Regions from separate parts of the Delftia sp. WSY_7 genome, predicted to be linked through region 2. Evidence: predicted binding sites of a transcription regulator. Region 2 holds the regulator's gene; the other holds the start of a gene.
The links. Region 2 encodes NrdR, which represses ribonucleotide reductase genes. Its sites were predicted from a motif close to CACNANATNTNGTG; they were not measured.
Positions count from the first base shown of each region.

Region 1 (12,052 bases), on a different contig from region 2:
AGATCATGGTGGCCGCAGGCGAGAAGCTGCCTTTCACGCAGCGCCAGATCAATGCCCAGCTCAAGGGCCATGCGATCGAATGCCGCGTGAATGCCGAGGACCCCTACAACTTCATGCCTTCGCCAGGCCGCATCACCATGTGGCATGCGCCCGGTGGCCCGGGCGTGCGCGTGGACTCGCACGTCTACAACAACTACTTCGTGCCGCCGAACTACGACTCCATGATCGGCAAGATCATCGTTCACGGCGACACGCGCGAGCAGGCGCTGGCACGCATGCGCACTGCGCTGCTGGAGACCGTGGTCGAAGGCATCAAGACCAACATCCCGCTGCACCAGGACCTGATGGTGGACGCCAAGTTCATGGAAGGCGGCACCAACATCCACTACCTGGAAGAGTGGCTGGCGCACCGCAACGCCAACAAGCGTTGAGCGGGTCACCCGATCGACCATGCATGCTGGCCCCCGGCGACGGCGGCCGGCATTTTTCATTGATTGCTTAGAAAAGGATGGGCCCATGTTCGAGTTGAGCCTGCTGTGCCCGGAAGACCGGGTCGAAACCATCAGCGATGCACTGGATGCGCTGGACGCCCTGAGCGTATCGGTCGAGGACGCCGACGCGCAGACCGAGGCCGAGCAGGCCCTGTTCGGCGAGCCCGGCATGCCGCCACCCAAGGACGGCTGGCAGCGCAGCCGCCTGGTGGCGCTGTTCCCCACGCAGCAAGCGGCCGAAGAGGCACGTGATCTGCTGCTGCCCCAGGACTTCTTCGAGGGCTGCAGCATCATCGCCGTCAAGCAGGTGCCCGAGCAGGACTGGGTGCGCCTGACGCAGTCGCAGTTCGCCCCCGTGGACATCACCCCCGAATTCTGGATTGTTCCCACCTGGCACGAGCTGCCGCCGCAGGCGCGCGTGAGCATCCGCCTGGACCCGGGCCTGGCCTTCGGCACGGGTACGCACCCGACCACGCGCATGTGCCTGCGCTGGATCGCACGCCAGCCCGAGGGCAGCCTGGGGCGCACGCTGGACTACGGCTGCGGCTCCGGCATCCTGGCCATCGGTGCGGCCAAGTTCGGTGCCACCGACATCGACGCGGTGGACATCGACCCGGCTGCCGTGGAGTCCACGCGCTACAACGCCGATGCCAACGCCGTGCAGTTGAAGGCCGGCCTGCCCGATGCCGTGACGGGTGAATACAGCACCGTGCTGGCCAACATCCTGGCCACGCCGCTCAAGGTGCTGGCGCCGCTGCTGTGCGCCCGCGTGGCGGAGGGTGGAAGCCTGGTGCTGGCCGGCATCCTGGAGCGCCAGGCCGACGAACTCAAGCAGGCCTACGCGCCGTACCTGGCACTCGAAGTCGCCGACAGCGAAGATGGCTGGATCCTGATGACCGCGCGCCGCGCGGCCTGATTTGCGCCACGAGTCCCTGCGCGGCTGCCGCCTTCATGGCGCGGGCCGCGAGCAGCTGCCTACAATCGATCGCTGATGAGCCAAGTCACCCGCTGTCCTGCCTGTGGAACCCGCTTCAAAGTGGTGGCCGACCAGCTGCGAATTTCGCAGGGGTGGGTGCGCTGCGGCGTCTGCCATGAAGTGTTCGATGCCTCCGAGGATCTGCAGCCCCTGCCGGCCACGCCTGCGCATGCCGCCGGCAATCCCGTGGCGGGCGGGGCATCGCTCGATGGGCCGGAATTCGAGGACGATGACATCCGCGAATTCCGGGAGTCCATGTGGCTGCCGACGGCGCCCGTGGGGCTGCCGGGGCGGGGTGCTCCGGCACCGGCTGCAGCCACGGCAACTGCTGCAAGCACGGCGCCTGCTGCCAGGGTCGAGCCTTCGCCTGCCGTGCCGCCTGCCGAAGCTGCGGCTCCGCAGGCGCCCGCGCCCGCGTCCCCGGCACCGCCTGCGCAGACCCCTTCGGCTTTTGCCGCCGACGATCCGGGCCGCGAGCTGCCTGGCGCGTCGCTGGTGGACGAGATCCTGGCGGCGTCTGTGGCTGCACCAGCGGCGCAGCCCCAGCCTGACGCGCGGCATGGGCCGGCGGTGGCGTCCCCGTCCGGCCTGGAGCCCGAACCCGAGCCTGAACCCCAGCCCGAGCCTGAACACAAGCCTGTTTCCGCGCCATCGCCGCACAAGGTGGACGGTGCCGTGCCGTCCCAGAAAGCCGATGCGCCTTCGCTGTCCGTCCCGACGGGCCTGGTCCGTGAATCGGAGCGGCAGGCGCAGGTATCCGTGCCTTCGCCGGAGTTCTCCCGCTGGCCCGACAGCGACGGCGAGGGTGGCAGCGACGACCAGCCTGCGCTGCCCGAGGCCGAGCCCGGCTTTGTGCGTCAGGCGCGGCGCAAGGCCTTCTGGCGCCGGCCTGCCGTACGCGTGGCCCTTGTGCTGGGCTGCCTGCTGGGCGCGGGCGCTTTGGCAGGCCAGGTGATGTGGGGCCGGCGCGATGCGCTGGCCGTGCAGCATCCTTCGCTGGCGCCCACGCTGCAGACCCTGTGCGCCATGGCGGGCTGCGAGCTGCAGCCGCGCCGACAGATCGGCGATGTGGTGATCGGCAGTTCGGGTTTTCGGCAGCTGCCGCGCAACGGCCAGTACCAATGGAGCCTGACCCTGGAGAACCGTTCCGACTTCCCCGTGGCCATGCCCGCTGTCGAACTCACGCTCACCGATGCGCAGGACAAGCTGCTGCTGCGGCGCGTGATCCGGCTCGACCAGTTCGGTGCCCCCGCGCAGATCGAGGGCCATGGCGAATGGAGCGTGACCGCCCCGGTCGAAGTGCAGGGCCTGGAGTCCGCCGTTGCCGGTTACCGCGCCCTGGTTTTTTATCCCTGATTCCCCTGACTCTTCAAGAAAGCCGAGACACACCATGGCCGCTCTCATCTGCGGATCGCTTGCGTTCGACAACATCATGACCTTCGACGGAAGGTTTGCCGACCAGATCCTGCCTGACCAGTTGCACATCCTCAATGTGTCCTTCCTGGTGCCCACGCTGCGCCGCGATTTCGGCGGGTGCGCGGGCAACATCGCCTATGCGCTGAGGCTGCTGGGGGGCGATGCCTGGCCCATGGCCATGGTGGGCAGTGACGGTGCCGACTATGTGCAGCGCCTGCAGGATCTGGGCGTGCACACGGCGCACATCGGCCAGTTGCAGGACACGCACACGGCCCAGTGCATGATCATGACCGACCGCGACAACAACCAGATCACGGCCTTCCACCCGGGCGCCATGATGCAGGCCCACGGCAACCGCATCACGCCCGAACTCAGGGAGCAGGTGCGCGTGGGCATCATCGCTCCCGATGGCCGCGAGGCCATGATCGAGCATGCCCAGCAGTTCAAGGCTGCAGGCATTCCCTTCGTCTTCGATCCGGGCCAGGGCCTGCCCATGTTCGACGGGCAGGATCTGCGCCGCTTCATCGAGCAGGCCGACTGGGTGGCCGTGAACGACTATGAAGCCCGCATGCTCAGCGAGCGCACGGGCTGGAGCCTGGAGCAGATTTCAGGGCAGGTGCAGGGCCTGGTGGTGACGCTGGGCGCGCAAGGCTGCGAGGTCTGGGTGCAAGGCACCAGGACCCCGGTGGCGCCTGTGCAGCCCGCTGCCGTGGTCGACCCCACGGGCTGTGGCGACGCGTGGCGTGGCGCCCTGCTTTTCGGCCTGGAGCGTGGCTGGGATCTGGTGCGTTGTGCAGAACTGGGCAACCGCCTGGGTGCGCTCAAGATTGCCAGCCGCGGCCCGCAGAACTACGTGCTGGACTTCGCCAAGCCCTGAGGCGGTGATCGCCGGGTGGCGGTACAGCCGCCATCGTCGCAATGAAAAAAGCCCGACTCGAAAGAGCCGGGCTTTTTGCTTTGAGACCGGAGAAGTCTCAGGGCTTGCTGCCTGTGGGGAAGGGCCATGCGGCTTGGGGTGCCAGGCGGGTTTGCGCGATGGGCGCGGGTGCGGCAGCGGGAGCTGCAGGCGCGGCAGCGGCGGGAGCTGCTGCGGCCTTCTTGGGAGCAGCGGCCTTCTTCGGCGCTGCAGCCTTCTTGGCGGGAGCGCCAGGAGCTGCTGCAGCCTTGGCGGGTGCTGCTGCGGGCTTGGCAGCCGGTGCAGCGGCGGGCTTCTTGGCCGCAGGAGCTGCAGCCTTCTTGGCGGGAGCTGCGGCCTTCTTGGCGGCAGGAGCAGCAGCCTTCTTGGCAGGCGCGGCAGCCTTCTTTGCAGCAGGAGCAGCAGCCTTCTTGGCGGGCGCTGCGGCCTTCTTGGCAGCAGGCGCAGCAGCCTTCTTGGCAGGAGCTGCGGCCTTCTTGGCAGCAGGAGCAGCAGCCTTCTTGGCGGGAGCAGCGGCCTTCTTTGCAGCAGGAGCAGCAGCCTTCTTGGCAGGAGCGGCGGCCTTCTTTGCAGCAGGCGCAGCGGCCTTCTTGGCGGGAGCGGCGGCCTTCTTGGCAGCAGGAGCAGCAGCCTTCTTGGCGGGAGCAGCGGCCTTCTTTGCAGCAGGAGCAGCAGCCTTCTTGGCGGGAGCAGCGGCCTTCTTTGCAGCAGGCGCAGCAGCCTTCTTGGCAGGAGCGGCGGCCTTCTTGGCAGCAGGAGCAGCAGCCTTCTTGGCGGGAGCAGCGGCCTTCTTCGCAGCAGGCGCAGCAGCCTTCTTTGCAGCAGGAGCCGCAGCCTTCTTGGCGGGAGCGGCAGCCTTCTTTGCAGCAGGAGCCGCAGCCTTCTTGGCGGGCGCTGCCTTGGCAGTAGTGGCCGTGGCTTTCTTCACGGCTTCAGCCTTGGGGGCGGCCGCCTTTTTGGCGGTGGTCTTCTTGTCGGTGGGGGCCTTGGTAGAGGCCGTCTTCTTCGCAGTTGCCATCATCTTCTCCTTCGTTGATTTGCACAAAACACTTCGGGGTACGGGGCTCCGAAGCGATTCAATGCGATGTGGAGTGACGCATCGCAATGAACACGGAGACGCCCCACGCCGCAACACCATCGGTATTGCAAAAGCGTGAAGCGCGTCATGGTTCGCATTGTGCCTGCAGAGAAGCGATTAATCCCAGGAAAGTGCGCCTCCGGTTTGATACTCGATGACGCGTGTCTCAAAGAAGTTACGTTCCTTCTTCAAATCGATCATCTCGCTCATCCAGGGGAACGGGTTTTCCTCGTTGGGGAACAGGGCCTCCAGGCCGATCTGCGTGGCGCGGCGGTTGGCGATGTAGCGCAGGTAGCCCTTGAACATCGATGCGTTCATGCCCAGCACGCCGCGCGGCATGGTGTCCTCTGCGTAGCGGTATTCCAGCTCGACGGCCTTGACGAAAAGCGCCGTGATTTCTTCCTTGAATTCGGGTGTCCACAGCTGCGGATTTTCGAGCTTGAGCTGGTTGATCAGGTCGATGCCGAAGTTGCAGTGCATGGACTCGTCGCGCAGGATGTACTGGTACTGCTCGGCAGCGCCGGTCATCTTGTTCTGACGCCCCAGGGCCAGGATCTGCGTGAAGCCCACGTAGAAGAACAGGCCCTCCATCAGGCAGGCGAAAACGATGAGCGACTTCAGCAGCGTCTGGTCGGTCTCGAAGGTGCCGGTCTTGAAGCTGGGGTCCATGATCGCCTCGATGAAGGGGATCAGGAATTCGTCCTTGTCGCGGATGGAGGGAACCTCGAGATAGGCGTTGAAGATCTCGCCTTCATCCAGGCCCAGCGACTCCACGATGTACTGGTAGGCGTGGGTGTGGATGGCTTCCTCGAAGGCCTGGCGCAGCAGGAACTGGCGGCACTCGGGTGCGGTGATGTGGCGGTAGGTGCCCAGCACGATGTTGTTGGCAGCCAGCGAGTCGGCCGTCACGAAGAAGCCCAGGTTGCGCTTGACGATGCGGCGCTCGTCCTCGGTCAGGCCGTTGGGGTCCTTCCACAGGGCGATGTCGCGGTTCATGTTCACTTCCTGCGGCATCCAGTGGTTGGCGCAGGTGGCCAGGTACTTTTCCCAGGCCCACTTGTACTTGAAGGGCACCAGCTGGTTGACGTCGGTCTTGGCGTTGATGATTCGCTTGTCGGCGGCGTTGACGCGCTGGTGTGTGCCGGTGGCGGGGGCAGCTCCTGCGCCGGTCGGCGTGTTCGAGAGGGTGGCGTCGTCGTCAAAGGTCAGCATTGCAATTTTCTCCGGCATGCCCTGAGGCATATGTTCAGTTCATTCGGTGCGAAAGAGGCCTCTCTTTCTGCTCCGGTCAATGTAGGACCATGGGTGGCCTGGCATGTTGAGCAGGCCCAAGGTCCATGGCGAAGATCCTGCGCATGGCGCTGGCTGGCGGGCAGGGCGCGGGGCCTGCGCCGTGGCGAGGCCCCGCGCTGCGCGGCTTACTGGCAGGCTTCGCAGCCGGGATCGTCGATGGCGCAGAACTTGATGTCCGTCGCCGGGGCCTGGGCGCGTGCGGCGGCTGCCGCGGCTTCCAGGGCGCTGGAGGTGCTCACGGCAGCGGGCTGGGCGGCAGCCGTGGGCACTGCGTTGAGCACGCGGCTTTGCACCGTGGACTTCTCGATGTTGGTGGCGCTGGTGGTGCGCAGGTAGTAGGTGGTCTTCAGGCCACGCAGCCAGGCCAGCTTGTAGGTGTCGTCCAGCTTCTTGCCCGAGGCGCCGGCCATGTAGATGTTCAGGCTCTGGGCCTGGTCGATCCACTTCTGGCGGCGTGCAGCGGCCTCGACCAGCCAGGTGGGCTCGACCTCGAAGGCGGTGGCGTACAGGTTCTTGACGTCCTGGGGCACGCGGTCGATGGGGCGCAGCGAGCCGTCGAAATGCTTGAGGTCCATGACCATCACGTCGTCCCACAGGCCCAGGCGCTTCAGGTCGCGCACCAGGTACTGGTTGATGACGGTGAACTCGCCGGACAGGTTGGACTTGACCGACAGGTTGCCGAACGAAGGCTCGATGGAGGCATCGACGCCGACGATGTTGGAGATGGTCGCCGTGGGGGCGATGGCCACGCAGTTGGAGTTGCGCATGCCGTGCTGGCCGATCTTGGCGCGCAGCGCATCCCAGTCCAGGCGCGAGGAACGGTCCACTTCCACGTAGCCGCCGCGGGCCTTCTCCAGCAGGTTCAGCGTGTCCAGCGGCAGGATGCCCTGGTCCCACAGCGAGCCCTTGTAGCTGGAGTACTGGCCGCGTTCCCTGGCCAGTTCGGTGGAGGCCCAGTAGGCGTAGTAGCAGATGGCTTCCATCGACTGGTCGGCGAACTCGACGGCCGCGTCGCTGGCGTAGGCGATGCGCATTTCATAGAGCGCATCCTGGAAGCCCATCAGGCCCAGGCCCACGGGGCGATGGCGCAGGTTGGAGTCCTTGGCCTTCTGCACGGCGTAGTAGTTGATGTCGATCACGTTGTCCAGCATGCGCATGGCCGTGGTGATGGTCTTGCGCAGCTTGCCGTGGTCGATGGCGCCGTTGGTGATGTGGCGCGCCAGGTTGACCGAGCCCAGGTTGCAGACGGCGGTCTCGGTGTCGCTGGTGTTCAGCGTGATCTCGGTGCACAGGTTGGACGAGTGCACCACGCCGGCGTGCTGCTGGGGCGAGCGCACGTTGCAGGGGTCCTTGAAGGTGACCCAGGGGTGGCCGGTCTCGAACAGCATGGACAGCATCTTGCGCCACAGGTCCACGGCCGGGATGCGCTTGAACAGCTTGAGCTCGCCGGTGTCGGCCTTGGTTTCGTAGGCCGTGTAGGCGCGCTCGAAGGCTGCGCCGAAGAGGTCGTGCAGGTCGCCGACATCGGAGGGCGAGAACAGGGTCCACTGGCCCTTTTCCATGACGCGCTTCATGAACAGGTCGGGAATCCAGTTCGCCGTGTTCATGTCGTGCGTGCGGCGGCGGTCGTCACCCGTGTTCTTGCGCAGCTCGAGGAATTCCTCGATGTCCAGGTGCCAGGTCTCCAGGTACGTGCAGACGGCGCCCTTGCGCTTGCCGCCCTGGTTCACGGCCACGGCCGTGTCGTTGACCACCTTGAGGAAGGGCACCACGCCCTGCGACTCGCCGTTCGTGCCCTTGATGCGCGAACCCAGGGCGCGCACGCGCGTCCAGTCATTGCCCAGGCCGCCGGCGAACTTGGACAGCAGGGCGTTTTCCTTGATCGACTCATAGATGCCGTCCAGATCGTCGGGCACCGTGGTCAGGTAGCACGAAGACAGCTGCGAGCGCAGCGTGCCGCTGTTGAACAGCGTGGGCGTGCTGCTCATGAAGTCGAAGGAAGACAGCAGTTCGTAGAACTCGATGGCGCGCGCGTTGCGGTCCTCTTCCTGCAGCGCCAGGCCCATGGCCACGCGCATGAAGAAGGACTGGGGCAGCTCGATGCGCGTCTTGCGCACGTGCAGGAAGTAGCGGTCGTACAGGGTCTGCAGGCCCAGGTAGTCGAACTGCTGGTCGCGTTCGGCCTTGAGGGCGGCAGCCAGGCGGGGCAGGTCGTAGTTCAGCAGCTCGGGGTTGAGCAGCTCGTTGTCCACGCCCTTCTGGATGAAGCCGGGGAAGTAGGCGGCGTAGGCCGACTGGATGTCGGCAGGCTGCACGTCATGGCCCATGACCTCGCGCACGATGGTGTGCAGCAGCAGGCGGGCGGTGACGTAGGTGTAGTCGGGGTCCTTTTCGATCAGCGTGCGCGCGGCCAGGATGGAGGCCTTGAAGACTTCTTCGATCGGCACGCCGTCGTACAGGTTGCGCAGCGTCTCGGCAACGATGGGCGCGGCCTGGATGTCGGCATTGAGGTTGCGGCAGGAGGCCTCGATCAGGGCCAGCAGGCGGGCCTGGTCCAGAGGAACGCGCTGGCCGTTGTCGGTCACATGCAGCACGGGGGCGGGCGCGGCCGCAGCGGCGGCAGCGGCCTCGGCGGCCTTCTTCTGCTCGGCACGCTCCTGGTTGCGGCGGTCGCGGTACAGCACGTAGGCGCGCGCCACGTCGTGGTGGCCGCCGCGCATCAGGCCCAGCTCGACCTGGTCCTGCACGTCTTCAATATGGAAGGTGCCGCCGCCCGGACGCGAGCGCAGCAGGGCGCGCACCACGGCCTGGGTGAGCTCGTCCACGGTCTCGCGCACGCTGGCGGAGGCAGCGCCCTGGGCGCCGCGCACGGCCAGGAAGGCCTTGGTCAGCGCGACGGCGATCTTTTGCGGGGTGAAGGGCACCACGTCGCCGCTGCGGCGGATGATCTGGTAGCCGTCCTGCACGGACAGGTGATGGGCGGAGGAAGGATTGGCAGCATCACCGTGCGCAGCGGGAGCCAAAGAATTCAGTGCTTCTTGCATGAGTTTCCTCAACGGGTGTTTGTGGATAGAACGGACGCGGACCTGCACTGGGGGCAGGCTTGCTGGGAGATGGAATCGATGGCCGGATGTGCACACCGTTTTCACAGGGTGTGCACAGCTTGTGAACACTAGATATGGTGTCCGGCGTGCTCTCAGGCACTACCTGTAGTGTATCGCCGTCTCATGTACACGGGGTACTCACGGCCGGAAAACCGCTGTTTGCGCTGCGCCAAAACAGTGCCCAGCATGCAAGCCCATAGCAGCAGATCACCGCTGCGCGGTGGCTGGCGGGCGATGGCCTGTCGCAAGCCGCTACAGCCTTGCCGCTGCGCCGGTCGGACCGCCGAAAGCCCCATGAACAGTGGGGCTGCGACACATGCGTGAATTTGTAAAAAAAGATCAGGCCGGCCCGGCGTGCGCCTGCGCGCCACATGGGTTGCTTTCTGGATTGACAGCGCACTTTTCCTGGGCCTGTGGACAAGCCGGCCTGCGTGCAAGGCCTGGCGCAGTCCGGCAGGAGGGTGTGTGCTTACGTGGAGGGCTGGCCGGCGCGGGGCGGCAGCTGCCAGTTCGCCGTGGCCTGGTGACGGGACAGCAGCCCGCGCAGCCGGGGCCAGTCGAAGCCGGGGCCGGGATCGCGTTTGCGGCCGGGCGCAATGTGCTCATGGCCTGCGAGATGGGCGACGGGGTAGCGTGCGGCGATGGCTTCGCACAGGTTCTCCAGGGCCGCATATTGCGCCGGCTCGAACGGCAGTCCCTCCAGGCCCTCCAGCTCTATGCCGATGGAGTCGTCGTTGCAGCGGTCCTTGCCGCGCCAGCTGGAGGCGCCCGCATGCCAGGCGCGCGCGTCACAGTCCACAAATTGCCAGACCTCGCCCAGGCGCGTGACGAAGAAATGGGTCGACACCTCCAGGCCGCGTATGCCCTGGTAGTAAGGATGGGCGTCCCAGTCGAGCTGGTTGGTGAACAGTTGCTGGACCGCCCCCGTGCCGTACTCGCCGGGGGGCAGGCTGATGGAGTGCACGACGACCAGATCGACCAGGGCCTGGGCCGGGCGCTCGCCGAAGTTGGGCGAGGGCAGGTGGCGTGCCTGTTGCAGCCAGCCGCCTTGCCAGGTCCAGGCCGGGCCCATGGTCGTGGTGGCTGGTGCCTGCGGATCAGGCTTCGCCATGGCCGCCTCCGTCCGCCTCGGCGCTGGCGTCGCCGGGCAGGGCGATGTTCAGCCGGTCGATGCGGTAGCGGATCTGGCGCAGGCTCAGCCCCAGGCGCGCGGCCGTGGCCGTGCGGTTGAAGCCGTTTTCCTGCAGCGCCTGCACCAGGATGCCGCGCTCGCGCTCGTCCAGCCAGGCCTGCAGGTCGCGGGGCAGCTCCATGTCGGCAGGCTCCGGCGGCGGTGCGGCGCCGTCGTGCGCCTGGGTCTGCGTCGATGCGGGTGGAGCCGGCGGAGTGCCGCAGGGCAGCTGCATCTCGGGGTCTATGCGCAGCGGCCCTTCCTCGCCCAGCGTGATGGCGCGGTGCAGCAGGTTCTCCAGTTCACGCACATTGCCGGGCAGGGGCAGGCGGGCGATCTGCTCCAGGGAACGCTCGTCGATCTCGGGCATGGGCAGGCCCGACTCCTGCGACAGCCGTGCCAGCAATGCACGGCACAGCGCGGGCAGGTCCTCGCGGCGCTCGCGCAGCGGCGGAAGAAGTACTTCGATGACGTTGAGGCGGTAGTACAGGTCCTGGCGAAAACGTCCTGCCTGCACGTCGGCGGCCAGGTCGCGGTGGGTGGCGCTGACGATGCGCACGTCGGCCGCTTCCTCCTGCGCCGAGCCCAGGGGGCGCACGCGGCGTTCCTGGATGGCGCGCAACAGCTTGGCCTGCATGGGCAGCGGCAGGTCGCCGATTTCGTCGAGGAACAGGGTGCCGCCGCGTGCCGCCTGGAAATAGCCGTCGCGGTCCTGGGTGGCTCCGGTATAGGAGCCCTTGCGGGCGCCGAAGAACTCGGCCTCCAGCAGGTTTTCGGGAATGGCGCCGCAGTTCACGGCCACCATGGGGCCGTGGGCGCGCTGGCTGCAGGCGTGCAGGGCGCGCGCCACCAGCTCCTTGCCCGTGCCCGACTCGCCGTGCACCAGCACCGGCGCCATGCCGCGCGCCACCTTGGCAATGCGCTGCTTGACGGCCTGCATGGCGGGCGACTCCCCAACCATGGCGTCGAGCGCCCCGCCGCCGCTGAGCACGGGGCTTGCGGCCGACGCCGCCGAGGGGCTGCGCGCCGGCATCACGCCGGGGGGCGGCACGCCGCCCACGCCCTGGGCGGCCGAGGCCACGACCAGGCGGAACTGCTTGAGGTCCACGGGCTTGGTCAGATAGTCGAAGGCGCCCGAGCGCAGGGCTTCGACGGCATTTTCGGCCGAGCCGTAGGCGGTCATGACCACGCAGCGTTCTCGCCGCTGCTGGTTGCGCAGGTCCTGCAGCAGCTCCATTCCCATGCCGTCGGGCAGGCGCATGTCGGTGATGACCACGTCGAAGCGCTGGGTCTGCAGCTGTTCGCGCGCCTCGCCCACGCTGGCGGCGGTTTCCACGCGGTAGCCTTCGCGCAGCAGGGTCAGTTCATAGAGAGTGCGCAGATCCGGCTCGTCGTCCACGACAAGAATCGATGCGGCAGCGGGCAGGGAGTTCAAGGGCATCACACCACAATCTGGTCAAACAGGGAGGCCGGCAGAGCCGATGCGGCGCCGGCGCGGAACACGATGCTGAAGGCATTGCCCTCGACAGGGCCGTGCGGCGCAGGCCGCGACAGCCGCTGGTAGCTGATGCCTGCATCGTAGCGCTGGCACAGCTCGCGGCAGATGT
Region 1 is NZ_JBICLB010000034.1:822,984-835,035, forward strand. Features, by position in the region: gene accC (acetyl-CoA carboxylase biotin carboxylase subunit) at 1-431, shown strand, start outside; gene prmA (50S ribosomal protein L11 methyltransferase) at 517-1,407, shown strand; gene ACF8ME_RS18530 (zinc-ribbon and DUF3426 domain-containing protein) at 1,483-2,823, shown strand; gene ACF8ME_RS18535 (carbohydrate kinase family protein) at 2,858-3,760, shown strand; gene ACF8ME_RS18540 (hypothetical protein) at 3,858-4,817, opposite strand; gene ACF8ME_RS18545 (ribonucleotide-diphosphate reductase subunit beta) at 4,995-6,089, opposite strand; gene ACF8ME_RS18550 (ribonucleoside-diphosphate reductase subunit alpha) at 6,296-9,214, opposite strand; gene ampD (1,6-anhydro-N-acetylmuramyl-L-alanine amidase AmpD) at 9,744-10,385, opposite strand; gene ACF8ME_RS18560 (sigma-54 dependent transcriptional regulator) at 10,372-11,886, opposite strand; gene ACF8ME_RS18565 (PAS domain-containing sensor histidine kinase) at 11,886-12,052, opposite strand, start outside.
Region 1: a site for NrdR is predicted at 9,341-9,354, ahead of ACF8ME_RS18550 (ribonucleoside-diphosphate reductase subunit alpha). Genes of this name have one in related genera too.

Region 2 (12,052 bases):
AAAGCCTCGTCCAGGGGCTTGCGGAAGGCGTCCCACAGCTTTTGCTCGTGCTTGCGATCCAGCGGCACGGCCTGTGCCTCGGCCTGCCAGCGCTGCTGCAGTGCCTTGACGGCATCGATGCGCAGGCTGGGTGCGGCGCCCAGCGCCGTGGCCTCGTCGATCATGGCGTGGCGGCGCTGCAGGCTGGCCTTTTGCGCAGCATGCAGCGGAGCCTCGGCCAGGGCCATGGCCTGCTTGAACTGGGGCTGCAGCTCGGCAAACAGTTTTTCACCGATATGACCGCTCTCGCGCCAGCGTTCAGCGAACTGGCGCAATGCGCGGGCCGCACCCTTGAGATCTTCGCTGGCGGCCTGCTGCGCTGCCCAGGCCTTGATCTCTTCGATCAGCGCCAGGCGCTGTGCCTTGGACTGGGTGGTTTCCGTGCGCAGCTTGTCGTGCCAGGACTCGACCACCTTGTGGGCCGCGTTGCAGGCTTCGTCAAACTTCTTCCAGAGAGCGTGGTTGGCCGCGCTGCCCTGGTCGGCCAGCTTCCACTGCTCACGCAGGCTGCGCAGGGATTCCTGGATCTTGCGACCGCCCAGCGCCTGGCCTTCGGGACGGTTCAGCAGAGCTTCCGCCTTGGCAACCAGCTCCTCACGCAGCTTGTCTGCGTTCTGGCGCGGCCAGCCTTCGGCTTCGCCTGCTGCCAAGAGGGCCTCGTGCACCTTGGTGACCAGTGCGTCGTCCACCAGACGACCATGGGCCTTGATGGCGGCACGCACGGCTTGCACGGCAGCGGAGCCAGCCTTGCTTTCGCCAGCAGCCGTCTCGGCCTGGAGCTGTTCCAGCGCCTGGGTCAGGGCAGCGCTGGCGGCAGCCACCTGCTCAGGCGACGTCTTGGCCTTGGGCTGCGCTGCGCTGCGGCCGGCAGGCGCTGGCTTGGACGGCTCGGCGGCCGCTGCCTCGGGAGGCAGGCCACGCGCCACACGCAGTTCATCGGCCCACACGGGCACGGTGGGCAGCGGGGCTGCTTCGTCCGCTGCGGCGGCCTCGGTCAGCGCAAGGGCAGACTGGAAGGCATCCCAGACAAGGATCAGCTGTGCGCTGGCGGCTTCCAGCTGGGGCGGGAAGCGTCCATCCACGCTGGCCCAGTTGGCATCGCCGGTGAGCTCGCCGGCCTGCTCCTGCCAGCGGGCCACGTCGGCGCGCAGGTTGTCGAGGACAGCCTGGGCGTCGCGCCATGGCTTGGTGGACAGGACTTCGATGCGCTGGGCCAGCAAGACAGCCACTTCGCGCTGGACCTGCACGCGATGCTGCAGTTCCTCGATGGCCTTGACGCGCTCGGCCAGTTGGGCCTTGTACTGCGACAGCGGCTCACGCGACAGCGGGGCGCCTGCCTTGGCGGCGTCGCGCTGCCAGGCGATGGCGTCGGCGGCATTGAAGGGCGATGCGACCAGCAGTGCCTGGGCCTTTTCAGCCCATTCCACTGCGATCTTTTCCTGGTCTTTGGTGCGGCGGATTTCATCCAGACGCTCACGCACGGCGCGGGCCGCGCTCTTGTCGCGCGCGCTCAGCTCCTTGAGGACGTCCTGCAATTGCTCGACCGAAGGCTGGGTTGCCAGCCAGTCGCGGATGCGCGAGGCGCGATCACCCGAGGTTTCGGCGGAGAAGGCACCGCCCGTGAGCACATCCAAGGGGTGTTGTTCAGGATTCTTGGCAGAAGCAGGGCTCACTTCAGGTGCATCGGACATGGTGCTGCGGGGGGAAAGAGAAGACATGAATCAATCGTTGAATGCCTGGCTGCTGCGGGCCGCCAGACGCGGCCGGCCGGGCTGCATGCGGGCATGCTAGCCGGGCCGGGAAAACCATATTCTCGCCGTTATTTGAAGCGGAGCCAAAACCGGGCTACTGTGCGGACAGGCTGAGCTGGGCGCGCGGGCTCCATTCCTGGTCGTCGGAATCCAGTTTCGGGGCCCCGAGAAACAGGCGCTCGAGCGGCAACTGCTGCTGCGCCAGATAGTCGCGAACGGCCACGCCGCGCGCCAGCGCCAGCTCGCGCATGGCATCGTCGGGCACGGTGATCTGCTCCAGCAGCAGGCTGCGCATCTGGTCGGTGGGCAAGTCCTTGGCCATGCCGATGACATTGCGCGGCTTGGCAAAGTCGGCACGGCTGTAAAGCGCCTTGGTCAAAGCCGGCACTTCGGCAGCAGGCAACTCGGTCACCGATTCTGCCGATTTGCCCTCGCGCAGCACCTGGCGGCGTTTCTGGGCCAGCAACAGGCGGTCGAGTTCGGCCTGCTTCCAGGCCTCCTTGTCCTGGGCCTCGCGCGCCTCGCCGATCACGGTGAGCCTGAGGGCCGGGCGCTCCTTGAGGGAGGCGACCACCTTGTCCAGGCTTTCGCGGGCCTTGGCATCGATCTGGGATCGGCCCGGCGCAAAGGCCACCACGCCCGACTCGCTGCTGCCGCCAAATGCGCCCGACAGCAGCGAGAACGGCGAGGTGACGGCCTTCATGATCAGGTTGCCGATGATCTTGAAGATGACTGGCGCCAACCTGAATTGCGGGTCGTTGAGCGAGCCGCTGACCGGCAGGTCCAGGTCGATGACGCCGTTGCGGTCGGCCAGCAATGCCACGGCCAGGCGCACGGGCAGCGAGGCCGGCGCACCTTCGACGGCTTCGCCGAAGGTGAGCTGGTGCAGCACCAGCTTGTTGCGCGCCGTGAGCTGACCATCGGGCTCGATCTTGTAGCTGACATCCATGCTGAGCTTGCCGCGCTCGATGCCATGGCCCGCGTACTTGATGGAGTACGGCGACAGCGGCGGCAGCTCCAGATCGCGCATCTGGGCGCGTATGTCCAGGGCCAGCGGCTTGGCCAGCGGATTGACCTGGCCGGTGATCTCCAGCGAAGCCGTGCCCTGGGCGCGGCCGCGCAGCTCCACATCCGCCAGTTGCGGCCCCTGCTCCCCGGCCGGCTGTTCGGACGAGAAGGCGCTCAGGCGGCCGGCCAGCTCGCTGAGGTCAGCCGAGTAGTTGGGCTGGATGAAGTAGTCGGAGAACTGCACCTTGCCGCCCGTCAGCACGATGGGGCCTATCTTGATGACCGGTGCAGGCCCGGAAGCGGCCTTCGGCGGGACGGGCTCGGCAGGAGCCGCCGCGCCATCCGCAGCCGGCGCGGTGTTTTGCTCCAGGGACTGCTGAGACTGGGCCGACTTGACGATGTCCTGCAGATTGATGCGGCCATTGCGCTGCACGATCACGCGTGCAAAGAAGTCGCTGAGCGCCGTCTCGCGCACGCTCAGGCGCAGCGGCTGGGCGGGCTGCATCTGCAGGTCCAGGCCACGCACGGCCAAGGTTTTCCAGGCGACGAGTTCATCGCGCAGGCCCAGGCCCAAGGCAGCCGATCGAGCCTTGGCCCGGTCGGCCGTGGATTCGCTGAGCACGGCTGCCACGGCGCCTGCAGCCGTGCTGGGTGCGCCCTGCACCGCAGCCTCACCCCCGGCTTGCACGGGCGAGGCCAGCGCGGAACGCATGCGCAGATCCACCAGTTCGACATCGCCCTGCACCATCAGCTCGGGGCCGGCAGGCTGGCTGGCAAAGCGCAGCTGACCCAGGAAATTGCCATCGGCGCGCACCAGCTCCACATTGAGCATGTCGGCAAAGTAGGGCTCCAGCGCGTGCAGCGGCAGGCTGCGCGCCTGCAGCCTGCCCTGAAGCGACAGTGGCGCCAGTCCCAGATCGCCGCGCAGGCTCAGCGATCCTGCCTGGACACGCCGGCCCGAGCCGACCTGGGCGGACAGCTCCAGCGGCGTGGGAGCGGACTTGGCCGCCAGCGGCTCGATGGCGCCCAGGCGCAGGCGCAGTGAACTCAGATCCAGGGACACGGTGCGCGCCGAATCAGCGTTGCGCACGGGCGCTTCGTCACGCAGCGCAACGGCGCCACCGTCCACTTCCACGGCCTGCAGCCTCAGACCCCAGGGCCTGGGCTTGTCCTTGGCGGGGTCCGGCGTCGCAGGTGCCGAGGTTGCGGGTGGCAGCCATTGCTCATACATCCACCGGCCCTGGGCGTCGCGCGACACTCCCAGCTGCGGCTTTTGCAGCGCCAGGCGCCCCACGGAAACCTGCTGGCTGGCCAGATTGACCTGTACCTGCTCCAGCAGCAGGCGCGCGATGTCGACCGGCGCGGCCTTGTCCTTGAGGCTCAACTGCTCCACGCCCAGTTCGGCCACCTGCACCACCATGGCGGAGCCGCTCCAGCCCAGGCCGGCGTCGGTGCTCAGCAGGCCGGTCAGCTCCGGCTTGAGATGGGCAGACAGATACGGCGCCGCCAGTTGCAGAGGCAACTGGCGCGCGGAGACGGCCAGTTGCCCCTGCCTGTCGGTCATGGCGCCGCTCAGCCTCAGTTCGGCGGGTTTTGCGCCCTCTCCTGCCGCTGCAGACTGCACCTGCATGCCGGCATCAAATTGCAAAGGCTGCTCCAGCGGCCAGCGGACATCGCGCACTTCCAATGACAGCTGGCGCGCCTGAAGCGCCGCACCCGACTGGCCTGCGCCGGGCGACGCATCGCGCCAATGCACCGTGGCATCGGAAATGGCCAGCCTGTCCAGGCTCACCTTCCAGGGCTGGGGCGCATCGGAGGCAGGCTTTTCCACTGCCGGCCTGGAATCGGAGGCAGAGCGACTGCCCATCGCCATCCAGTTGATGCGGCCTTGCGCATCACGGGCCGCGAAAATCTCTGGAGCGCTCCACTGCACGGACTCCAGCTCCACCACCGACTGCAGGGGCTGCACGTTCTTGAGCACGGCCGCCAGGCGCTCGAAACGCAGCAGGGGCGCCTCATCGCGGTCAAGCAACTCGGCACCGGACAGGTTGACCTCGCCGGTGATCCGCACCACGGCCTGCTCGGCCTGCTCAAAGGAGATGTGCAGATTGGTATCCAGCACGCCGGAGCGCGGCTTGACGGGAGCATTGGCGGGCACATAGCCCAGGTAAGGCGTCAGGTCCACGCCCTGCCAGCTCAGATCGACGGCCGTCTGGCGCTGGTCGGTGAAAGGCGTGCTCTGGGCACTGGATTCAAAGCGGCTGCCGTTGAGCGCGAAGGACAGGTGCGGCAGCACCTTGATCTCGCGCTTGGACTCCAGATTGCTGATGAACGGCAGCTTCAGCTGCAGCTGATCCAGCATGTGCTCACGCTGCTGGACAGCGTCCTGCAATTGCACGCGGCCGTCGCGCAGCGCAATGTTGTACAGCGCAAAGCCCAAGGGCTTGGCCGGCGGCGTATCGCTGGGCTCGGCCAGCCGGGCCAGCACATCATCCACATCGAAGTGCCCCAGGCTCTGCTGCGTGAGGCGCAGCACCGGCGCATCGACCTCGATGGCATCCAGGACAGGCGCCAGCCTGAAGAGGGACTGGATACTGGCATTCACATAGATGCGGTCGACCTGCAGCTGTGGCGACGACGGCGCGGGTTCTGCCTGCCCTGCGCCCGCCGGCTGGCTTTTGGCAATGCGCAGATCACGCAGGGTCAGCTCCAGCGACCAGGGCCGGAACTCCACTGCCCCCACATGGACCTGGCGACCCAGCTTGGCCGATGCCTGCTTTTCCAGCTGGCTTTTGGCGACAACGGGCACCAGCGCCCACAGCAGCAGCCACAGCAAAAGAAACGCTGCAAAGGCGATGGCCAGCCTGCGCAGCCAGCGGTGCTTGAAGAGAAATTGCATGGGGCTCTAATAACTAGTACGGCGCCATCCTGGACAGAGGACGCAGCGGTGGCTGCATTGCATCAGAAATTGGGCTGGCAGCAAGACCTCAACCCGCATCACCGCACATTTCTTGACGTTGCAGTCACCCTGGAACGACAAAGCCCGGAAGCCTTGAACCGGCTTCCGGGCTTTACGGCAGGCACAAGTCCTGGCCGTTTTCCGCAGTCAAGGAGAGGATGGTCCTTGCTGCTCGGAAGCAAGAGATTGCTTCCAGGAAGGCCGCGGAAGAAGACTTGAACGACTGTGCCCGAACCATCGAACACCACTTTTACCCGTCTTCCACCTTGGCGAGACGACTGCAGGAGCAGTCGCCTCCAATATAGAAGGACGCAGGCCAGGCCTGCCAGTGCTTTTGCATTTCATTGCAATTTCATGAAGCCCTGTACAACCGCCGCAAGCGCCCCACATCGGTAGCACGCAACCTGCTCTCAAACACTCAGAAACTGTGTTTGCATCCATGGTTTGTTATTATTCATCGATCTAACAAACGCACTTCATAGTGTTGACCGTGTATTTGGTGAACTCCTAGAATCCGCCAGCGCTCGAATAGAGCGTTTTTTGTTTCTGCTGCCTCACGACTGAGCAGATCCCGCAGGCCTACAACGCAATGGTGCACCAAGCGCCAGCCTCCCGGATCCGCAGCACCCAATCCAGGGTGTCAGCCTCACCGGCCTTCGCTTCGGCGAAGGCCGTTTCGGGTTGGTGCCCCTAGAAAGGAAAAAGCTATGCCAGCGTCAGGAAAATTTTTCGCCGCCGCGCGAACGTTCGCCATCGATGTGGCCAACGGTTTTCTTGCCATCATCCACAACAGCTTCGCCCTTCTGGGCCTGGCTGTGGCCTTCCTGGCCATTACCTTGTTCGCCCGTCCCGACCTGCGCGATGCCGGAGAGAGCCAGCTGCGCTCCTGGCTGACCGCTCGCCAGATGGCAGAGCTGGGTGCGCCCGTCGAACTCGCCGCCAGCGACCGCGCGACGGCGACCAACCCGAAGAACCTGCCCAAGGATCAGGCGGCCGTGGCCTTCTGGCTCAGCAAGAAGTACCGCGTGGCGCCCGAGCCCATCGCGGCACTGGTCAGCGAGGCCTACGACCTGGGCAAGGTCAACCGCCTGGACCCGACGCTGATCCTGGCCATCATGGCCATCGAGTCCAGCTTCAATCCGTTCGCGCAAAGTGCTGTCGGCGCGCAGGGCCTGATGCAGGTGATGACCACGGTGCATACCGACAAGTACGAGAACTTCGGCGGCCAGAACGCCGCGTTCGACCCCGTCAGCAATCTGCGCGTGGGCGTGCGCGTGCTCAAGGAGTGCATTGAGCGCGCCGGCTCCATCGAAGGTGGACTGCGCTACTACGTGGGCGCGGCCAACCTGCCCACCGACGGCGGCTATGCCGCCAAGGTGCTGGCCGAGCACCAGCGCCTGCGCATGGCCGCCGGCCTGCGTGCCGTGCCGCTGATGACCGCCAAGATCGAGCAGCCCAAGCAGGCCGTCCAGATCGCAGCCACCAAGCCGGCCACATCCACGGCCGAGGCAGCCGGACCTGCGGCCTCGGCTGCGTCCGCTGGCACCCCGGCAGTGCCGGTCAGCTCGAGCAGCATGTCCGCGCGCACCGAACAGGTGGCCCTGCAGACACAGGAGCCGGCGCTGTAACCGGGAACCACCGACATGGCGCACGAAGCTGGCTAAGGCCAGCTTTTTTCATGCCTGCCTGCACCCGCTGATCTGCCAGGCAGGCGGCTTCGCCAACGCCCCTCGCCTGTCTTCGGCTCCATCAGCTCAGCTACACTAGCGGGGTACGCAACTGGCGATAGGCGCAGCCGCTTCACGCACCGCTGCCGCTGACGTGGAAACCAGCAGAAGGCCTGAAAAGAACCACCTTCTGTGAACCACCGGGGAGCGTACCGCCCAGCCTCCATGCGCACGCGGGATCTGGAGTGTTCCGCCGTTCGCCTGGGCAGCCCTTGGCCTCAAGGGAATTTCAAGTTCACAGGACTGCCATGTTTCAACGCACCAATACCGTCGAGAAGGTCGACGCCGAAGTCTTTGCCGCCATCCAGGCCGAGAACCTGCGTCAACAAGAACATATCGAGCTGATCGCCAGCGAGAACTACTGCTCGCCCGCCGTGATGGAAGCCCAGGGCTCCCAGCTCACCAACAAGTACGCAGAAGGCTATCCAGGCAAGCGCTACTACGGCGGCTGCGAAAACGTCGATGTGGTCGAGCAGCTTGCCATCGACCGCGTCAAGAAGCTGTTCGGCGCCGAGGCCGCCAACGTTCAGCCCAACTCCGGCTCCCAGGCCAACCAGGCCGTGCTGATGGCCTTTGCCAAGCCCGGCGACACCATCATGGGCATGAGCCTGGCCGAAGGCGGCCACCTGACGCACGGCATGCCGCTGAACATGTCGGGCAAGTGGTTCAACGTGGTCTCCTACGGCCTGAACGCCGAAGAAGCCATCGACTACGACAAGATGGAAGCGCTGGCGCGCGAGCACAAGCCCCGCATCATCGTGGCCGGCGCATCGGCCTACGCCCTGGCCATCGACTTCGAGCGCTTCGCCAAGATCGCAAAGGAAGTCGGCGCCATCTTCTGGGTGGACATGGCCCACTACGCCGGCCTGATCGCCGCGGGCGTGTACCCCAACCCCGTGCCCCACGCCGACGTGGTCACCACCACCACGCACAAGAGCCTGCGCGGCCCGCGCGGCGGCGTGATCCTGATGAAGGCCCAGCATGAGAAGGCCATCAACAGCGCCATCTTCCCCGGCCTGCAAGGCGGCCCGCTGATGCACGTCATCGCCGGCAAGGCCGTGGCCTTCAAGGAAGCACTGTCTCCCGAGTTCAAGGCCTACCAGGAGCAGGTCGTGAAGAATGCCAAGGTCGTCGCCGAAACGCTGACGGCCCGCGGCCTGCGCATCGTCTCCGGCCGCACGGAAAGCCACGTCATGCTGGTGGACCTGCGCGCCAAGGGCATCACCGGCAAGGCGGCCGAAGCCGCGCTGGGTGCCGCCCACATGACGATCAACAAGAACTCCATCCCCAACGATCCCGAAAAACCGATGGTGACCAGCGGCATCCGCGTGGGCACGCCCGCCATGACCACGCGCGGCTTCAAGGAAGAGGAAGCCCGCCTGACGGCCAACCTGCTGGCCGACGTGCTGGAGAACCCCAGCGACGAAGCCAACCTGGCCCGCGTGCGCGCCCAGGTGGCCGAGCTGACGGCCCGCTTCCCGGTCTACGGCGCCTGATTTGAGCGCATAGAGGCCTGCCATGAAGTGCCCGTTCTGCAGCCACCCGGACACCCAGGTCGTGGAGACCCGTGAGGCCGAGGATGGGGGCTTCATCCGCCGCCGCCGCCAATGCGGCGGCTGCGACAAGCGCTTCACCACCTATGAGCGGCCCGAGGTCAGCTTCCCCGCCATCGTCAAGAAGGACGGGCGGCGCATCGAGTACGAGCGCGCCAAGCTGCTGGGTTCGTTCAAGATTGCGCTGCGCAAGCGTCCCGTGAGCACGGAGCAGATCGATGCCGCCATCGAGCGCATCGAGGAACGGCTGCGCAACCTGGGCGAGCGCGAAGTGCTCTCCAGCCGCCTGGGCGAGATGGTGATGCGCGAGCTCAAGCTGCTCGACAAGGTCGGCTACATCCGCTACGCCAGCGTCTACCGCAGCTTCGAGGACGTGGACGACTTCAAGAACGTCATGGATGAAGTCCGCAATCCTGGCTGATCAGGCCGGCAGGACACAAGAAAGCCGCCCTTGGGCGGCTTTCTCTTTGGCGTCCTGGCAGCGCTTTCAGGGCGCCGCGGCAGGAATCGGCGCCAGGCCTGAATCGACGTCGCCGCACTGGGCGCGGTGGCGCAGGGCGTGGTCCATCACCACCAGGGCCAACAACGCTTCGGCGATGGGCGCGGCGCGGATGCCCACGCAGGGGTCATGGCGACCCTTGGTGATGACTTCGGTGCTCTGGCCCTGGGTGTCGATGGACTCGCGCGGCGTGATGATGGAGCTGGTGGGCTTGATGGCGATGCGCACCTCCAGATCCTGGCCCGTGCTGATGCCGCCCACGATGCCACCGGCGTTGTTGCTGCGAAAGCCCTCGGGGCTCAGCGAGTCGCCGTGCGTGGTGCCGCGCTGGACCACGCTGTCGAAGCCCGCGCCGATCTCCACGGCCTTGACGGCGTTCAGTCCCATCATGGCGTAGGCGACGTCGGCATCGAGGCGGTCATACAGCGGCTGGCCCAGGCCCACCGGCATGCCACTGGCCTGCACGCGCAGCGCGGCGCCGCAGGAGTCGCCCGACTTGCGCAGCGCATCCATGTATTCCTCGTAGCGGGACACATCGGCCACCGGCGCAAAGAAGGGATTGTTGCGCACATGCTCCCAGCTCTCGAAGGGCAGCGACAGCTCGCCCACCTGGGTCATGCAGGCGCGGAACTCGGTGCCGAATTTTTCCTTGAGCCACTTCTTGGCCACGGCGCCGGCCGCCACCGTGGGCGCCGTCAGCCGTGCGGAGGAGCGGCCGCCGCCGCGCGGATCACGGATGCCGTACTTCTGGAAGTAGGCGTAGTCGGCATGGCCGGGACGAAAGCTTTGCGCAATGTTGGAGTAGTCCTTGCTGCGCTGGTCGGTATTGCGGATCAGCAAAGCGATCGGCGTGCCCGTGGTACGGCCTTCGTAGACACCCGAGAGGATTTCCACCGCGTCCGGCTCGTTGCGCTGCGTCACGAACTTGCTGGTGCCGGGGCGGCGGCGGTCCAGGTCGTGCTGGATGTCCGCCTCGCTCAGTGCCATGCCAGGCGGGCAACCGTCGATGACGCAGCCGATGGCCGGGCCATGCGATTCGCCGAAGTTGGTGACAGTGAATAGGGTTCCGAAGGTGTTGCCGCTCATAGGCCGATGATTATGCCCGGGTCGCCCCCAGGCGCCGCTCCCGCTGCAGCGGTGCATTGCGCAGGCTGCCATCTCCTGCAAAGAAACAATAAAACTATCAAATTACAAATATTGATAGCTAGAATTGCAGAACATTGTTCTTCAACCGCCTGCGGACCATCCCTCAGGCACCAGCCGCAACTTGCGGGAGATTCGTGAAATGCAGACCTCTTCCGGCTCAACGCAACGCCAGGATCGCAGCGATCCTGCGAGCAGCACTCCACCGCCCTCACCCATCCTTCAACAGGATGCCGGTGACCAGAATCTTCACCCCACCCTGATGACCATGCTGCTGGTCTCAGCCAGGCCCGATGATTTCAGAACCCGCAACCGGCTTGCCCAGGCCAAGCAGTACATGCGGGCCCGGCTGGATGACCCCGAGCTCAAGCCGCTGCAGGTGGCCCAGGGCCTGGGCATGTCGCTGCGCAGCCTGGCGCGCCTGTTCGCCACCGAGGGACTGACTCCCAGCCGCTGGCTCTGGAACGAGCGCCTGGCCCAGGCCCACCTGCTGCTGCAGGCCGACAATGCGCGGCGCGTGACCGATGTGGCGATGGCCTGCGGCTTCACCAGCTTCTCGCACTTCAGCCGCGTCTTCAGGCAGGCCTATGCCGTGCCGCCCAGCGCCTTGCTCAAGCCCCGGCGCAGCAGCGTGCATTGAGCGGGCTTGCGCCCGCCCGTAAAAAGCCAAGGCCTGCGCCGCGTTCTGCGGTCGCAGGCCTTGCTGCATGGGCAGGGACGGTCTTGCCGCGACCGGATGATCAGTCCGCGCCCTGGCGCTCGCCTTCGGGCCAGTCGCGGATATAGGCCTTGAGCATGCGGTTCTCGAAGTTCTGGCTGTCCACCACGGCCTTGGCCACGTCGTACAGGCTGATCACGCCCATCAGCATGCGCTTGTCCATCACCGGCATGTAGCGCGCATGGCGGTCCAGCATCATGCGGCGCACCTCATCCATGTCGGTTTCCATGGTGCAGGTCATGGGAGCGTCGTCCATGGCCGAGCGCACCAGCGTCTCGCCCACGCCGCCGTGCTTGACAAAGCCCTGGATCACTTCGCGGAAGGTCAGCATGCCGACCACGTCGCCGTGCTCCATGACCACGAGGGAGCCGATATCGCGCTCGGACATCACCTGCACCGCGCTGGCCAGGCTTTCGTCCGGCGACACCGTGTAGAGGGTGTTGCCCTTGACGCGCAGGATGTCACTTACTTTCATGCCGTATCTCCAAGATTGTCTGTGTCGCCGTGGTTGCGGCAAGCCCATGTCTGTCGGGAAATATAGCCCACAATGCCCGCTTGCCTTGACAACCATGGAGACAGGAATGCCCGGCTACTCGGATCCCGGCTTTGACACTCTGGCGCTGCACGCGGGCGCACAGCCCGACCCCGCCACCGG
Region 2 is NZ_JBICLB010000035.1:382,104-394,155, reverse strand. Features, by position in the region: gene ACF8ME_RS21505 (DUF349 domain-containing protein) at 1-1,730, opposite strand, end outside; gene ACF8ME_RS21500 (DUF748 domain-containing protein) at 1,885-5,697, opposite strand; gene ACF8ME_RS21495 (lytic transglycosylase domain-containing protein) at 6,465-7,385, shown strand; ZMP/ZTP riboswitch at 7,523-7,698, shown strand; gene glyA (serine hydroxymethyltransferase) at 7,733-8,980, shown strand; gene nrdR (transcriptional regulator NrdR) at 9,003-9,458, shown strand; gene aroC (chorismate synthase) at 9,525-10,622, opposite strand; gene ACF8ME_RS21475 (helix-turn-helix domain-containing protein) at 10,942-11,319, shown strand; gene ACF8ME_RS21470 (CBS domain-containing protein) at 11,420-11,872, opposite strand; gene ACF8ME_RS21465 (O-acetylhomoserine aminocarboxypropyltransferase) at 11,979-12,052, shown strand, end outside.